Regions from separate parts of the Arthrobacter sp. USHLN218 genome, predicted to be linked through region 1. Evidence: riboswitches for the same ligand, from Rfam matches in the RefSeq annotation. Region 1 holds a riboswitch; the other holds the start of a gene.
What was found. A riboswitch is a leader RNA that binds a small molecule or an ion and turns the genes downstream of it on or off. The one in region 1 is predicted to bind S-adenosylmethionine.
Positions count from the first base shown of each region.

Region 2: it holds a riboswitch for S-adenosylmethionine, as region 1 does, so the genes downstream of both, WFH44_RS14350 (methylenetetrahydrofolate reductase) here and sfnG (dimethylsulfone monooxygenase SfnG) in region 1, are expected to answer to the same signal.

Region 1 covers NZ_JBBCYT010000010.1:104,337-107,731, forward strand. Annotated here, with positions in the region: gene WFH44_RS19405 (O-acetylhomoserine aminocarboxypropyltransferase/cysteine synthase family protein) at 1-238, opposite strand, end outside; gene sfnG (dimethylsulfone monooxygenase SfnG) at 239-1,420, opposite strand; SAM riboswitch class I at 1,538-1,637, opposite strand; gene WFH44_RS19415 (endonuclease domain-containing protein) at 2,130-2,963, shown strand; gene acs (acetate--CoA ligase) at 3,201-3,395, opposite strand, start outside.
Region 2 covers NZ_JBBCYT010000006.1:47,041-50,435, forward strand. Annotated here, with positions in the region: gene metE (5-methyltetrahydropteroyltriglutamate--homocysteine S-methyltransferase) at 1-658, opposite strand, end outside; gene WFH44_RS14350 (methylenetetrahydrofolate reductase) at 712-1,626, opposite strand; SAM riboswitch class I at 1,731-1,842, opposite strand; gene WFH44_RS14355 (alpha/beta fold hydrolase) at 2,001-2,792, opposite strand; gene WFH44_RS14360 (MarR family winged helix-turn-helix transcriptional regulator) at 2,779-3,276, opposite strand; gene pgm (phosphoglucomutase (alpha-D-glucose-1,6-bisphosphate-dependent)) at 3,381-3,395, shown strand, end outside.

The DNA of each region.
Region 1 (3,395 bases):
CGATCCCGCCCTCGAGCGAGGCGATCCGCTCCTCGAACGCGGCGACCGTGGGGTTGCCAATACGGGAGTAGATGTTGCCGTACTTTTGCAGCGCAAAGAGGTTGGCGGCGTCGTCCGTGTCCTTGAAGACGAAGGACGTGGACTGGTAGATGGGCACCGCGCGGGCGCCGTGCTCGGCGTCGGGGGTTCCGCCGGCGTGCAGGGCCCGGGTGCGGAAGCCGAATGTGCGTTCAGCCATTTAGAGGGCAGCTCCTTCGAAGTTGGTGGCGGGCAGCAGCGCCGTGTTGAGCTCGGTGCCGTTGGCGCGTGCGAGATCCGCCTCGAGTTCGCGGACGATCGGCAGTACGTCGCGGCCGAACGCCTCGACTTCCTCCTGGAAGTGCAGGTAGGCGGTCAGCATGAGGTTCACGCCGATCTTCTTGAACTCAACAATACGTTCGGCGATCTGCTCGGGCGTACCAATGAGTCCGGTCTTGAAGCCGTCGTTGTACTGGATGAGGTCCTCGAACGTAGAATCCGCCCACATCCCCTTGCCGTCCCGGGTGGACTGGCCGGCTTCTTTGACCGCGGCGGCGAAGCCTTCGACGGCGGGGCGGTGCGCCTTCTCGACGATCTCGCGCAGGGTGTCGCGGGCTTCCGCTTCGGTGCCGCGGGCGATGACGAAGCCGTTGAGGCCGAACTTCGGGGTGCGGTTGACGGTGGCAGCGGCGGCGCGGACCCCGGCGATGTTGTCCTTGAAACCCTCGAGGTCCTTGCCGTTGGAGAAGTACCAGTCGGCGGTGCGGCCGGCGGCGGCCTGGGCGGCGGTGGAGTTGCCGCCGAAGAAGATCTCCGGATGCGGCCGGCCGGGAACGTCCACCGGCGCCGGGTTCAGGGTGAAGTCCTTAATGTTGTAGTACTTGCCGGACTGGCTGTAGTTCTGTTCGGTCCACAGGCCGCGGAGGACGTTGATGAACTCCTCGGTGCGGACGTAGCGCTCATCGTGCTCGAGCCACTCGAGGCCGAAGTTGATGAATTCGTCCTTGAGCCAGCCGGAGACGACGTTCACGGCTGCGCGGCCGCCGGAGATGTGGCCCGCGGTGATGATGAACTTGGCGAGGACGCCGGGGTGCCACATGCCGGGGTGGACCGCGGAGATGATGTTCAGCCGCTCGGTGGCGCCGAGCAGGGCGAGGGAGAAGCTGGTGGCCTCATGCTGCTTGTCCGCGCCGTAGCTGGCGGCGTAGCGGGTCTGGGTCAGGGCGTACTCGAAGCCGGAATTCTCTGCGATGCGGGCGAGCTTCTTGTTGTAATCGAAGTCCCAGCTGGTGCGCTGCTCGATCGTGGAGACGACGAGGCCGCCGGAGACGTTGGGGACCCAGTAGGCGAACTTCAGCGGGGTTTCGAGGTTGGCCACGGTGGTGTTGACGGTCGTGCTCATGGCGAATTCCTTGATAGTCGGCGCACAAAGCGCGTGAACGGGAATCCCGGGCAATGACGGTCCATCAGGCGCCTGCCGAAGGGCCGACGCCATCCGGATCAAAGATTGCTTGCGCTCTCTCCATCGCTTCTGGCGGTAGCACCTTTCCGGGACGGGGAAGTCCGGAGGGTTGCTGCGGCGTCAAAGAGCCAGATCTCTCAGCCGCTCGGGATGGTCCCTGCCATTCTGCCAGCCCCGCCGGCGCGGCTCAAAGAATGTTGAGCCGCATTGCGTCCCGCCGGGAATTCCCCGAATGCCGCCGACCCTCGCACAGGCCGCCGCACCCCGCGCCGCCGCGGGGGCCCTCCGGCCGTCCGGGCCCCCTGCGTCTACAGCGCTCGTGTTCTGTGGCGCCCTGTATCCCGCCGCCCCTCACGCCGCCGCGGGGGCCTCCGGCGGCCCGGGCCCCCTGCGTCTATGGCGCTCGGGTCTTGTGGCACCCAGTCTGCCGCCGCCCTTCCCGGCAGCCGCCTGTCCGCCGAAAGAACGCGCGAACTTCCCTCGGTTGAACATTCGTTTCCAACTTTAGACTTCAAGCTTCGCTCTGACCTGCGGGTTTGCTGGAGCTTCACCGGAAGCGAGGGAAGTTGGCGCATGCACGGTTCGTGTGTTGTCCACAGCACAGCCGCTGACGGTGGATTCAGCGGAGCGCTTTCGGCAAGCTCCTGCCATGGAAGACCACGAACGTCTCGCGGCCGACGTCGTCCGGCTGGGTGGTACTGCCCGTTACGCAGACCTTATGCGGGCGGGTCACAGCCGTTTACGGATCCAAGCTGCTGTCCGGTCGGGGGCGGTCCAGTTGGTGCGTCGGGGGCTGGCGGGCGTCGCGGACGGAGCGCCGGAAATCCGGACGGCATTGAAGGTCAACGGGCTGATCACCTGCATCTCAGCGGCGAAGGAGCTGCGGCTTTGGACCATTAAGGATGCGGAGTGCCTCCATCTCTGGTCGGATCATGGAGGCCTGCCGAAATCGGTCGCTACGCACCGTAGTGCCTTGGTGGGAGATCGGCTGCCGGGTGCCTATGTACCAGTCGTCGACGCCGTGCTGCACGCCTTACGGTGCCGTCCTCCATTGGAGGCGCTTGTCCTCGCTGAGTCTGCTGTCCGCCGCGGGGCTGTTAGCCAGGCGGAGCTCGTACGTCATTTACCTGGTCCACGGAACGGTGCACGCCGAGCCGTCGTGCACCGCATCGGGAAGGACGCGGACTCGCCGTTGGAGGTCATAGCGCGTGAGCTGTTCCGGGCAGCCGGTCTTCGCGTCGAGACACAGGTCGAGATCCGTGGCCTGGGTCGAGTGGATCTGCTCATCGAAGGGCGGCTCATCGTGGAGCTTGACGGCATGGACTTCCACTGGACGCGGGACGCATTCCGCAAAGACCGCCGTCGGAACAACGAAGGCGTCCTGAGCGGACTGCCGACACTCCGGTACGTCTACGAGGACGTGGTGTTTCGACCACAAGCTGTACTGGCGCAGGTCGTGTCGGTGCTCCGCCGCGGGGCCTGAGCCACGCGCGTCACGAACTTCCCTCGCTTATGCGTTCGTTTCCTGCTTTAGCCTTCAAGTATCGTCCTGACCTGCGCTTTTGCGGTAGGCCGCCCGGAAGTGAGGGAAGTTGGAGACAGGCCGGGCCGGAGATGGCGGGCGTGGGGCGCGGCGGGGTCAAATGGTCGGCGGGGCGGCGGCGGGTGGCCGGCGGCGGAGCGGGGGCCGGGTCCGGGCGGGTGGCCCGGACCCGGCGGCCTAGCGGGTGCAGATCTGCTTGATGTCGGCGATGCAGGGTTCGTTCTGCAGGCTGGTGGTGTCGCCCAGGGCGGTGCCTTCGAACAGCTGGGTCAGCAACCGGCGCATGATCTTGCCGCTGCGGGTCTTCGGCACGTCGGGCACAAACACGACATCGCGGGGCTTGGCGATCGGCCCGATCTGGGTCGAAACGTG
Region 2 (3,395 bases), on a different contig from region 1:
CGTCGAGCTGCACCCACTCGGCGCCGGCCTCGGCCAGCTGGCCGAGGATCCCCACGTAGGCCGCGACGGCATCGTCGATCCGGGTCAGCGGGTCGAAGCCCTCGGGCGCGCCGTCCTCAGCCTTGGCGAGCAGCAGGTAGGTCACCGGGCCCACGAGGACCGGCCGCAGCACGGCGCCGCGGTCCTTGTGCCGGCGGATGATCCCGGCCAGCTGGTGTGCGACGGCGGCGAAGCGGGTCTCCGGGCCGATTTCCGGCACGAGGTAGTGGTAGTTCGTGTCGAACCACTTGGTCAGTTCCAGGGGCGGGCGTTCGCCGTCGCCGCGGGCGAGCACGAAGGATGCGGCGGTTCCGACGCCGCCGTCGCTGTCCGCGAGGTCGGCGAAGCGGGACGGCAGCGCACCGAGGGCGGCCGTGGTGTCGAGGACCTGGTCATAGAGCGCGAAGTCGGCGGGGATGGAGGAGTCGGCGGCGTCCAGCCCGAGCTGGACCAGCCGGAGGACCGTCCTGTCCTGGACCTTGCGGGCCTCGAAGAGCAGGCCGTCCTCGTCGAGCCGGCCGCTCCAGTGTGCCTCGAGGGCCTTCTTCAGTTCGCGGTTCGGGCCGATGCGCGGGTAGCCCAGGATGGTGGCGGCGGGGAAGGTGTTCTTGGCGGTCATGGTGTTCTCCTTTTCAGGCGGATTCGTTCGGGTTCGTGCGGTTTCGTGCGGGTTCAGGCGGATACGGAAGCGGAAAGGGTACGGGTGGAGGGCAGGTCAAGCGCCTCGACGACCTCGATGGAGGCGCGCGCATCGTTGAAGGTGTACAGGTGCAGCCCGGGCGCCCCCGCGTCCAGGGCGGCGCGGGCCAGTTCCGCGGCGGCGGCGACCCCGATCCTTCGCCGCTCGGCGTCGGAGGAGGCCGTCTCCAGCCGGTGCAGCAGCGCCGGATCCGGACGGACGCCGGTCATCACGGCCAGCCGCTCCAGCCGGCGGACGCTCGACATCGGGATGACCCCGGGAATGATCGGGATCGTCACGCCGGCCGCGCGGGCCGCCGCCACGAGGCGGACGTAGTGGGCCGGGTCGAAGTAGACCTGGCTGATCGCGAAGTCGGCCCCGGAGCGTTCCTTCGAGACGAGCACCTCGATGTCGTGCTCGAAGGACGGGGACTCCGGATGCCGGTTCGGGTAGGCGGCCACCCCGACGGCCATTCGGCCGCCGGCCAGCGTCGCGGAATGCCGCCCCTCGACCCGGCGGATCAGCTCCACCAGGTAGCGGGCGAAGGGCAGGTCTCCACGGCAGGCCTGCGGATCGGCGGGCAGGTCCCCGCGCATGGCCAGCACGCCGCGCACGCCCAGCCCCACGAACTGGCACACCAGCAGTTCCAGGCTGTCGCGGGTTTCCCCGACGCAGGTCAGGTGCGCCAGCGGCCGCAGCCTGGTGGCGCCCACCAGGTGCTCGATCAGCTGGATGGAGGCGCGGCGCCGCTCGGGCGTGCCGTTGTAGGTCACTGAAACGTAGTCGGGATGGGTGCCGCCAAGCTCTTCGATGGCCCGAAGCACCGTGGCTTCGGCCTGCGCGTTGGCGGGCGGATACAGCTCGTAGGACAACGACGGCGGGACGGCTGTCCGTGCTGCCAGGGTCATGTACGCTCCTCGGTCGTGCCGAGGGAGTGCGCCGCTGCGCTGCTGAAAGGACCAGCCGTTTTCCACGCCGGGCAGGTCAAGGCCCTGGTGGTGTCGCTGGCGCGTCTCCATCGGTCCTGGCGGTAGCACCGTTCCGGTCCGTCTCCTTGCGGAGGCTTACCCGGATGGTTGCTGCGGCGTCAACGAGCCAGATCTCTCGGCCGCTCTGGATGGCTAATGCGTCCACTGTAGGGAGCGGAGGGGGTCGGGGAGCAATACCTGCACCGTGTACGTCGAAGTGTTGCTCCCCGGCACGGAATGTTTCGTCACGAACGGCAAATCCGCCGTCATCCTGCGCAACAAAGTTCCGGCCGCGGAAGCGGCCGGACGCCGGTTCAGGCGGGATTTACGACGGCGGACGCCAGGTCGGGATGCAGTTGAGCGCCGGTGAGCCAGGCCGTGAGCGATCGGTTGAACAGGCCAATGTCCTCGATGTTCCATTGGTGGTGCATGCCCGGTGCCATGGCCGTACGGATGCCGGGGATCTCCCGCGCGGCAATCGCCGCAGAATCTTTGATGAGCCGCGCGTCCTTGCCTCCGGTCACCAGAAGCAACGGAGCGGTGATGCTGCGCAGCACCTCGACAGGAAAGGTGCCGAACACCTCTGCGAAGATCCGGTCCCGGTTGTCCTTGGAGACGCCCAGGGCAGTCTCCACGAAGACATCTAGGCCCTCGCCGGTGAGGCCGTAGCCCCGGCCGGTGGTTTTCCAGAACCAGGGCTGGTCCCAGGCGCGCAGCTGGAGGCGGGCCAGCAGACCCGTTACCGGTCCAGGGGCCGTCAGCGGGGGGCCGGTAAGGAACCCGGAGCTGACCAGATCCGCATGCCGGCCGGCCAGGTGCAACCCGACCACCGCTCCCAGGGAGAGGCCGACGATGTGCGCCCGGCCGCCGCGGGCACGGGAGCGGATGAGGTCCGCCAGAAGGTCAGCGGTCCCCGCCAGGCTTTCCCACCGCATATTCCGGCTGCCGCCATACCCGGGGAAGTCCGGGACCAGGCAGTGATAGTCCCGGACCGCCTCATGCTGCGGCTCCCACATCCATCCGGCGACATTGCCTCCGTGCAGGAAGAGAACGGTTTCCTGGCAATGGGAGTTCAGTTCCTGGCAGAACATTTCAGGCTGGGCCATCGTAGGTTCCTTTCCTGCCGGCCTTCACCGGCTGCACTCCGCCCTGGGCTTCCAGTACCTTCAACAAGTTGCCGATCAGCCGGTCCAGCTGTTCCGCCAGCAGCCGCTCGTCAATGCCCGTTTCGACGTCCGCGAGGTCCCGGTCGAGGCCTTCCCACGCCGCGGCCACGAGCCGTTCGCCGGCCTCGGTCAGGCTGACGATGTGGGCGCGGGAATCTTCCGGATCCGTCACCACCGAGAGCAGCCCCTGCTGCTTGAGCGCGCTGACGCGCTGGTTGACCGATGCCCGGCTGACGTCGAGCGCGGTGGCGAGCCGCTGCTGCGTGGCCGGCCCGACGACCTTGGAAATCAGCAGCACCAGGAACGGCGCGTACCGGATCCCGTGGTGGGTCCGCAGGTAGTTGTCCGCCACGCGGTCGAGCAGCGCTGTGGCCTGGTGGAGCTTGAACGAGGCATACTGGGTGATTTCCATATTGTTAAGCACTTAACGATATCTCGCGCCAGGCGTCAACCCTCCGCAGTCGTAATGTTGTGAACTTCTGGTGACCGACCCGGCTCACTCGCTGTGATCTTTGGCATGCTTGGGGCATGGCAAACCGTGCG